DNA from 3 places in the Comamonas sp. HJ-2 genome. Region 1 is predicted to be linked to each of the others. Evidence: predicted binding sites of a transcription regulator. Region 1 holds the regulator's gene; each other region holds the start of a gene.
What was found. Region 1 encodes FNR, which switches genes on or off when oxygen is low (the NO sensors DNR and NnrR bind a similar motif). Its sites were predicted from a motif close to TTGATNNNNATCAA; they were not measured.

Region 1 (3,275 bases):
GGCGGGCGGCAAGCTGGAGAACGTCTACCGTCTGCAGATCATGAACGCCACCGAGTCCGAGCAGCGCTACCGTATCAGCGCCGTGGGCCTGGAGAATCTGGAAGTCGCATCCGAGCAGGAAGTGAGCGTTGGCCCTGCAGAGACGCGCGGCATTGCGGTGCGGCTGCAGATTCCGTATGGCTCAGCAACTCCCGGCTCGCACCCCGTACACTTCAATGTGGATGCAGTGACTGCCGGAGCAGGGCGTATTTCCGAGAAGACGGTGTTCCTGGTGCCGCGTTAATGCCAGGTCTTGACGGTCTTCGTGAGCCATCACGGAGGCCGGACAAGGGCACCGCCAATCGGCAACAATTTATGCCACCCTGCCGTGTGTGCCTGGGTGGTCAGAATTTTGGAAAGAGGTTTCATCATGTCGGCAGCACAAGCCAAGGTCTCGCAAACGGCCAAGATCATCCACCCCGAGGACGGCAAGCCCTGGTGGAAGTTTGCCCATGTCTGGCTCATCATCGCCGGCCCGGTGATCGTGGTGATTGCCGGCTTTGTCACCGCATACATCGCACTGAGCAGGCCCGATCCCGTGATTGACCCTGACTACTACCGCCATGGCATGGAAATCAACCAGCGCCTGAGCGAAAGTGAAAAAAGCCTGGCACCAGCAGTCACCGGCCGCAATCATGCGGCCACACCAGCCAAGGACCATCCGCTGGATCGCTGAGCGCTCCGGCGCTTGCTCCGCCAAGGTCGCTTTTGCGGCCTTTTTTGTTGCCGATATCAAAATCAGAGCGTGTTGCGCATGTTCTGTCTAACGTTGATGTAGAAGCAAATGGTTTTTTGATATCCAGATGGCGCAGGATGCTACTGAAAAGAGAGTGGTTCAGGGTTTCCCGCCACGGTGCATGCCCGCAGTCCTGCATGAACGGTCACCACTGTTGTGCAAAATATGACCAAGCCCACAGCCCAAGGAGAATCAGGATGGATGCTCGACGCTGGATGTGGATTGTCTGGCCGGCCTTTCTGGCGGCGGCAATCATGGAGATGGTGGTTTTCGCCTTTGTGGACCCGCTGGATGTGCACTGGCTGGGCTCCCCCCTGGACTGGTCGCGCCAGGCCATCTATACGGTCGCTTTTTTTGCCTTCTGGGTCGTGACCCTGATCGGAGGTGCGATGACGGTGATGCTGGGTCGCTCCGTCAGCGATCTCAATGGCGGCATCGTTTCCGAGCCTCTGCCCGATTAATTCGCACAGACAAAAAAGCCCGCTGTCCGCGGGCTTTGTCTTGAGAGTGTCTGTCGACTCGGTTCAGTTCTGGCATTGCTGGCTGTTGACGATGCGTTTGAGCGCCTCGGTATCCAGGATGCGCAGGTGGCGCTGCTTGACTTCCACAATGCCTTCCTCTGCAAATTTGGAGAAAGTGCGGCTCACGGTCTCGAGCTTGAGGCCCAGGTAACTGCCGATTTCTTCGCGCGTCATGCGCAGCACCAGCTCCGACTTGGAAAAGCCGCGTGCCGACAGGCGCTGGACCAGGTTCAACACAAAGGCCGCCAGGCGCTCTTCGGCACGCATGCTGCCCAGCAGCAGCATCACGCCATGCTCGCGCACGATTTCGCGGCTCATGACCTTGTGCACATGGTTCTGCAGGGCAGTGACCTCGCGCGAGAGCTGCTCCAGTTTGTCAAACGGCATGACGCAAACCTCGGCGTCTTCCAGGGCCACGGCATCACAAGTGTGGTGGTCGTTGACGATGCCGTCCAGACCAATGATTTCGCCAGCCATCTGAAAGCCTGTGACCTGATCGCGTCCGTCTTCGGTGGCCACGCTGGTCTTGAAGAAGCCGGTTCGAATGGCATACAGCGAGGTGAACTCTTCGCCATTGCGAAACAGCAGCCCACCGCGCTTGACCTTGCGGCGCGTGGCCACAATCTCGTCAATGCGCTCCATTTGTTCATCGTCCAGGCCCATGGGCATGCACAGTTCACGCAGATTGCAGTTGGAGCAGGATGCTTTGATGGTCTGAAGATTCATGGGCTTTTTGCAACGGCGCAGACAGACACGGAGTGGAGAGTCGCGCTGGTCATTGACCTCGTGGTTGAAGATGAGATGGATCAAATTGTCGCAGCACTTGCCTTGAGGTCTCTTGATTTTCATCAAGGACAGGGTGATTGCCTTGGGGCACATTGCCTGTATTCGTTCAAAAACACGCGCTTTTGCCTATTTTGGGCATGATTTTCAGGATCTGATTTCCATTGAAATCTGCTCTATACAGAGTGTGGGCGCACCCTAACTCCCAGTTATGACCGCAGTCACGCCTGAGTTGCTGAGCCGCTTTGATATCCCCGGCCCACGCTACACATCGTTCCCAACAGCCGACCGTTTTGTTGAGGCTTTTGGTGCAGACGACTACATACTGGCACTCAAGCAGCGCAAGACGCATTCTGGCTCGCGCGCTTTGCCCCTGTCCGTTTATGTGCATGTGCCGTTCTGTGAGTCGCTTTGCTATTACTGCGCCTGCAACAAGATCGTGACCAAGCATCATGAGAAGGCTGCCGAGTATCTGGACTACTTGAGCCGCGAGCTGGCCATGCATACCGAGCATTGCGGCAAAGGCCAGCTCGTAAGCCAGCTGCATCTGGGCGGAGGCACACCGACCTTCTTCAGCGATGCCGAGTTGCAGCAGCTGATGGTCTTGATGCGTGAACATTTCAAGCTGGATCCCGCGGGCGAGTACTCCATCGAGGTCGATCCGCGCACCGTCAGCAACGAGCGGCTGAGAGCTCTCAAGGACATGGGGTTCAATCGCCTGAGCTTTGGCGTGCAGGACTTTGATCCCGCGGTGCAGAAAGCGGTGCACCGCGAGCAGCCCGCCGAGCAAGTCTTTTCGTTGGTGGCCGAGGCGCGCCGCCTGGGCTTTGTCTCCATCAATGTGGACCTGATCTACGGGCTGCCCAGGCAGACGCCCGAGTCTTTTGCGCGCACGCTGGCACAGGTCAATGAGCTGCGCCCCGATCGCATTGCACTGTATGCCTATGCGCATCTGCCCGAGCGCTTCAAGCCGCAAAGGCGCATCGAATCGGCAGACCTGCCCATGGGACAGGACAAGCTGAACATGCTCTCCGGCGCAATTGATGCATTCATGGATGGCGGCTATGTCTATGTAGGCATGGACCACTTTGCGCTGCCTGACGACTCTTTGGCCATTGCCAAGCGCCAGGGGCGCCTGCATCGCAACTTTCAGGGCTACAGCACCCAGCCTGATTGCGACCTGATTGCACTGGGCG
Region 2 (3,275 bases), on a different contig from region 1:
CTGTCCGGATGCTGAGTGAAGAGGGCGTCATGAGCGAGACCTATAGGCCGGGTCCACCGGACCTCTGGCCTGACTCCTGGCTGGTCCCCGACTGGCCGGCTCTGCCCGGCGTGCATGCCATCTGCACCTCGCGCGAGGGGGGCGTCAGCCAGGCACCCTGGGGCAGCATGAACCTGGGCGACCACGTGAGCGACAACCCCGCCCACGTGCGCCACAACCGTGAACTGTTCAATGTGGCGCTGCAGGCCCGCACCCCTGGTGCCTGCACAGCGTTCTTACAGCAGGTGCATGGTGTGGAGGTGCTGACGCTGGACGCAGGCAATGTGGCCGAGTCCAATGGTGCGGCCTTCGATGCCTGCGTGACCGCCGATGCAGGCGTGGTCTGTACCGTCATGGTGGCAGACTGTCTGCCCGTGTTGCTGGCCCATGATTCGGGGCTGGTGGTGGGCGCGGCCCATGCAGGCTGGCGCGGTCTGGCCGGCATGCCGCCCGGTAGAAAGCTGTCTGACGGGCCCTTGCCCGGCGGTGTGCTGGAGACACTTTTCGAGGCTTTTTGTCGCAAGGTGCAGATGCAGCCATCGCTTTCAGGGGGCGAAACATTGCGCTCCCGGATTGCCGCGCACACCCAGGCCTGGCTGGGCCCATGTATAGGCCCCGATTCCTTCGAGGTGGGGGCCGAGGTACGCGATATCTTTGTGGCCCATGACCCTGATGCTGCGCGGCATTTTGTGCCGGTAGCGGGCAGTGAGGGCAAATATCTGGCCGATCTGGCTCAGCTGGCACGCCAGAGGCTTGCTGCATTGGGCATTGCTGCAATCTTCGGCAACGATGGCAGTCTGCCCTGGTGCACGGTCAGCAATGCATCACGTTTCTTCTCGCACCGGCGCGACGCCGCCCGTCTGGGCGGCAGCGGGCGGCTGGCTGCCAGCATCTGGCGCGACGCCTGAGCCGGGGCTGGGGAGCGCGTGTTCTGCAGCTAGCGCTTCCTGTTCCTGCCGGGCTTTGAGGCGGCGCTTTCTGGCTGGCGTGCCCAGTATGTAGAGCACGATGGAAAGCGGCAGCAGACCATAGAGCACAAAGGTGAAAAATGCACCCAGCAGGGTGCCGCCGGGGCTGGCGGCCTCGGCGATCGTCATCATCACGACAACGTACATCCAGGCGATGGCAATGAGGTACATGGTGTTTCTGTAATGAGCCAGAAAGCATGCTGGCTCCGGGTTGTTTTGTGTCAAAACAGCTTCATAACGGCAAAATGAGGCCGCTTCTTGTCGGAACTGCCTGGCACATAGGTGACAATGCCGCCGTGTGAGCCGTATTGCAGATTCCGCAAGCGTCCCCAGACCCTGAGATCGCCGGTCGCTTGCCTTGACTAGGATGTAAGCATGAATTTTGACCCGAGCTGGGGCCAGGCTGGCCAATCCATTCAACAATTCTGGCAGGAGCAGTGGAGCAAGAGCCTCCAGACGCTTCAGCAGATGCAGTCCGGTGCTCCCATGGGGCTCAGCGCCATGCCAGGTCTGGGGGCCGCACCCAACCCTTGGGCTGGAATCATGGATGCCATGCAATCGGCAATGCCCCAGATGGCTACGGGTTCGGCTCAAGCGGTGCAGTTCGATGCAGCCAAACTGCAGGGGCTGCAGCAGGAATACCTGCAGTCGGTGCAGTCTTTGGCAGATGGAAAACAGATTCAGGCCCTGCTGTCCAGGGACAAGCGCTTTGCCAAGCCAGAGTGGAGTGCCAATCCCGTTGCATCGATGGCCGCAGCCAACTACCTGCTGGGCAGTCGCATGCTGACCGGTATGGCCGAGGCGGTGCAGGGCGATAAAAAAACACGCAATCGCGTGCGCTTTGCGGTTGAGCAATGGGTGGCAGCCATGGCGCCCAGCAATTTTCTGGCGCTGAACGCCGATGCGCTCAACAAGGTTGTTGAAACCAAGGGCGAGAGCCTGGCTCAGGGCATTGCCAATCTGCTGGCCGACATGCGCCAGGGTCATGTCTCCATGACCGACGAAAGCCTGTTCACCGTGGGCAAGAACGTGGCGACCACCGAAGGCGCGGTGGTTTTCGAGAACGAGCTGTTCCAGCTCATCGAATACAAGCCGCTGACTGCCAAGGTATTCGAGAAACCTTTTCTGATGGTGCCGCCCTGCATCAACAAGTTCTACATTCTGGACTTGCAGCCGGACAATTCCGTGATTCGCTATGCCGTCAGCCAGGGGCACCGCACCTTCGTGGTCAGTTGGCGCAATCCCGATGAAAGCCAGGCGCACAAGAGCTGGGATGACTACATCGAAGATGGCGTGCTCAAGGCTGTGAGCACGGTTCAGGATATCTGCGAGGCGCCGCAGATCAATGTGCTGGGTTTCTGCGTGGGCGGCACCATGCTCTCCACTGCGATGGCAGTGCTGGCTGCACGCCATGCCCGCGAGCATGGACAGCCGCAAGCTGCCAAGCCCCGCAGCCGCGCTGCGGCTGCAAAGACAGGCAGCAAAACTGCTGCGGCCAAGGTGGAGGCCCACGCTTTTCCCGTAGCCAGCATGACGCTGCTGACCACGCTGATCGACTTCCGCGACACAGGCATTCTGGACATCTTCATCGATGAAAACATGGTGCGCCTGCGTGAGATGCAAATGGGCAAAGGCGGGCTGATGAAGGGCCAGGACATGGCATCCACCTTCAGTTTTCTGCGCCCGAACGATCTGGTCTGGAACTATGTGGTGGGCAACTACCTCAAGGGCGAGACACCGCCGCCATTCGATCTGCTTTACTGGAACAGCGACTCCACCAATCTTCCCGGCCCGTTCTACGCCTGGTATCTGCGCAATCTCTACCTCGAGAACAATCTGATCAAGCCCGGCGTGCTGACCGTGTGCGGCGAGAAGATCGACATGAGCCAGCTCAAGATGCCGGTCTATATCTACGGCTCGCGCGAGGACCACATCGTTCCTGTCGCTGCGGCCTATGCCTCGTCGCAGGTACTGGGCGGTGAGCGTCGTTTCGTGATGGGTGCCTCCGGCCATATCGCCGGCGTCATCAACCCGCCGGCCAAGAACAAGCGCAGCCACTGGCTGCGTGAGGATGGCGAGTTTCCCGAGGCGTTCAACGATTGGCTGGCCGAGGCCACGGAGTATCCGGGCAGTTGGTGGACGGACTGGAGTGCCTGGCTGGGCAGCCATGCAGGCAAGCAGCTCGCGGCTCCCAAGAGCTATGGCCGGGCACGTGCCTATGAAGCCATCGAAGATGCTCCGGGTCGCTACGTTCTGTCAAAAGCCTGA
Region 3 (3,275 bases), on a different contig from region 1:
GGCTTTGCAGTTCCGCCGTGGTTTCACTGATGCCTGCAGCACTGGTCTGCTGCGCGGCTGCCAGCCAGCGATGGCCACTTTCACGCATAAGCTGAGCGATGCGCAGTTGCAGCTCGGCATTGGCCTTGAACAGATTCAGGGGGGTCGCTTGAATGCTCATATCGTTCTCCCTATGGTGATGGTGGTGCCTATCGAGAGGCTGGCGGACCGTCCGGCATATCACCGTGACCAAACGGCTGTTGAAAACTCAATGCCCGAGCACGTACTGGCCCGGAGCGTCATACAAGGGCCCGCCGCTCGTGCCGCCCATGCGCGGCGGGGCTGTCGGTGTGCCGGATCTGTTTTTGAGCCACTCGTCCCATGCCGGCCACCAGGAGCCTTGGCTCTGCTCGGCCTCTTGCTGCCACTGCTGGGCGACAATGTCCTGAGCGCCGACAGGCCGAGTGAGCAACTGATAGCGGCGTCGCGGATGACCGGGCTCGCTGACAATGCCGGCGTTGTGGCCGCCACTCGTCAGCACAAAGGTGACTTCAGCCGCAGTGTGGTGGTGCAGTTTGAATACCGATTGCCAAGGCGCTACATGATCGGTGAGCGTTCCCACGCAGAAGATGGACACTTGCAGATTGAGAAGCGAGACCGGCTTGCCATCGACCGGATAGCGGCTTTCACTGAGATCGTTATTCAGAAACAGACGGCGCAGGTATTGCGAGTGCATCCTGGCAGGCATGCGCGTGGCGTCGGCATTCCAGGCCATGAGATCGCTCATCGGTGCCCGCTCGCCCAGCAGGTATTGATTGACCATGCGTGACCACAGCAGATCATGGGAGCGCAGCATCAGGAATGCGCCCGCCATCTGATCGGCGCGCAGATAGCCTTGCTGGGCCATCTGGGCCTCAAGCAGGCTGACCTGCGCTTCGTCGATGAACAGCGCCAGCTCGCCGGGTTCGGTGAAATCGGTCTGCGCGGCCAGCAAGGTCATCGATGCCAGACGCTCGTCTCCATCGCGCGCCATCGCGGCTGCCGCAATGGCCAGCAAGGTTCCGCCCAGACAATAGCCTGCGGCATGCACCTTCTGCCCCGGCACGATGGCCGTGACGACATCCAGCGCAGCGCGCCAGCCCAGCTGGATATAGTCGTCCATGCCCAGATCTCGATCGCCGGCATCAGGGTTCTTCCAGGAGACGCAGAACACCGTATGCCCCTGATCGACCAGATACTTGATCAGCGAATTGTGTGGCGAAAGATCCAGGATGTAGTACTTCATGATCCAGGCCGGCATGATCAATACCGGCTCGGGATGGACCTTGTCGGTTGTCGGCGCGTACTGGATCAGCTCCATCAGCTGGTTGCGCAGCACCACCTTGCCAGCGGTGACGGCCACATCGCGCCCCACCTGATACCCCTCGCAGCCTGCAGGCGGCTTGTTTGCCAGCTGCGCATGCACATCTTCCATCAGGTACTGGAAGCCACGCACCAGATTCGCCCCGCCCTCTTTGACGGTACGTTCCAGAACTATCGGATTGGTGGCAAAAAAATTCGCGGGCGAAAGCATATCCAGCCACTGCCTGCTCCAGAACCCGACCAGACGCTCGTGATGTCTTTCAACACCCGGAACACCTTGGGTGGCGGCCTGCCACCAGCGCTGCTGAGCAGCAAAGCCCGCACTGATGACATTGAACGGCCATTGCCCCCATTCAGGAGCCTGAAAGAGACGCTCCGCCTCCTGCGTCTGTGGCCCGCCATAACAAAGCCTGACCCATTCCTCCAGCGCCAGCCTTGCCAGATCCAGACGCTTGCCCGGGCTGATGGCAAGATTGCCGGCCCAATCCATCCAGGCCTGCCATTGGGACTCGGGGGAAACCGACAGCCACTGCTGCGCCCACATCGCACGCACAGCTTGATCAAGCTGCTGGCTGGAACTGAACTGAGCTTCGGCCTCGCGGTCAACCATAGCGGCCCCTTTTTGCTGCATGGCAATAACGCAACATCTTATGCGCTGCAGAAGTTGTTGCCTAGTCACGCCCTGCCGGGAGTTGAGCCACATCAAGCTCTCGCAGCCGGAAGCGCTCCGGCATGCGCAAGCCGGCTCCAAACACCGGGCTGCCGCAGCTAGAAGAACTCCGCAGCCTTGCCTGGATCGGGCCTTCCGCCGAAGCTATCGGCCATGGTTTGCAAGCTGAACGCACACCGCCGCCTGCTGACGCATGCGGTACTGTTTTCCCATTGTGTGCAATAATGGAGAGCTTTTATGCGGAAAGTACACCGGACAGGCTGGTGCGGCTCCCGCACTTGACCAAAGGAAAGATCATGAAAGAAGGCATTCACCCCAATTACCGCGAAGTTCTGTTCGTTGACATGTCCAACGGCTTCAAGTTCGTGACACGTTCTTGCGTTTCCACCAAGGAAACCGAAAACTTCGAAGGTAAAGAGTACCCTCTGTTCAAGCTGGATACCACTTCTGAATCGCACCCCTTCTACACTGGCACACAAAAGTCGGTGGACAACATGGGTGGCCGCGTGGAGAAGTTCCGCAACCGCTTCGGCAAGAAGTAATTCTTACTTTTTTGCTGAAAAGGCAGCCCGGGCAACCGTGCTGCCTTTTTCTTTTTTGGGTGCCGCCCCACGGAATCCCAATGCTCCTATCATCGGAGCACCAAGCGCTTTGACCTCAAGCGCTTTCGCCTGATCTGGCCGTGCAAATTCGCACAGCCGCTACCGGATTGACTGCGTGAACCAGCCCACACCTGCCATCGTTGCCCAAAGCGCTGTACGCCGCCTGCCGCGCTGGGCCCTGCTTTTGCTGTGCCTGGCCTATGTGATTCCCGGCTTTGTCATGCGTGGCCCCTGGCGCTCCAACGATATGGAGGCCTTTGGCTATATGCGCGAGCTGGCGCTGGGCAAGACCGACTGGCTGGCCCCCAAGCTCTCGGGCCTGGCTCCCAGCATGGACGGCCTGCTGCCCTACTGGCTGGGTGCCTTGTCCTTGCAGGGTTTCGAGTGGCTGCTTGGCGCCGAGATGGCGGCGCGCCTGCCCTTCATCGCCTTGCTGATCGTGACCCTGGGCGCCACCTGGTGGGGAGCCTATTACCTTGCACGCACCCCCGGGGCGCAGCCCGTGGCCTTTGCCTTTGGCGGGGAAGCCCAGCTGATCGACTATGCCCGCGCCATGGCCGATGCGGCTTTGCTGGCCCTGGTTGCCTGCCTGGGCCTGGCGCAGCTCTCGCATGAAACCACCAGCTATGTCACGCAGCTGGGCTGCACGGCACTGCTGTTTT

Region 2: ACWGXF_RS16290 (PHA/PHB synthase family protein) is a predicted target of FNR. The motif match lies at 1,219-1,232, and genes of this name have one in related genera.
Region 3: ACWGXF_RS07855 (PHA/PHB synthase family protein) is a predicted target of FNR. The motif match lies at 2,034-2,047, and genes of this name have one in related genera.

What each region holds. Positions count from the first base shown of each region.
Region 1 is NZ_JBSIFD010000014.1:169,695-172,969, forward strand. Features, by position in the region: gene ccoG (cytochrome c oxidase accessory protein CcoG) at 1-283, shown strand, start outside; gene ACWGXF_RS13590 (FixH family protein) at 410-715, shown strand; gene ACWGXF_RS13595 (hypothetical protein) at 973-1,236, shown strand; gene fnr (fumarate/nitrate reduction transcriptional regulator Fnr) at 1,300-2,022, opposite strand; gene hemN (oxygen-independent coproporphyrinogen III oxidase) at 2,291-3,275, shown strand, end outside.
Region 2 is NZ_JBSIFD010000019.1:55,200-58,474, forward strand. Features, by position in the region: gene maiA (maleylacetoacetate isomerase) at 1-19, shown strand, start outside; gene ACWGXF_RS16280 (polyphenol oxidase family protein) at 30-947, shown strand; gene ACWGXF_RS16285 (hypothetical protein) at 864-1,178, opposite strand; gene ACWGXF_RS16290 (PHA/PHB synthase family protein) at 1,383-3,275, shown strand.
Region 3 is NZ_JBSIFD010000007.1:48,721-51,995, reverse strand. Features, by position in the region: gene ACWGXF_RS07860 (phasin family protein) at 1-160, opposite strand, end outside; gene ACWGXF_RS07855 (PHA/PHB synthase family protein) at 248-1,951, opposite strand; gene ACWGXF_RS07850 (type B 50S ribosomal protein L31) at 2,308-2,553, shown strand; gene ACWGXF_RS07845 (hypothetical protein) at 2,729-3,275, shown strand, end outside.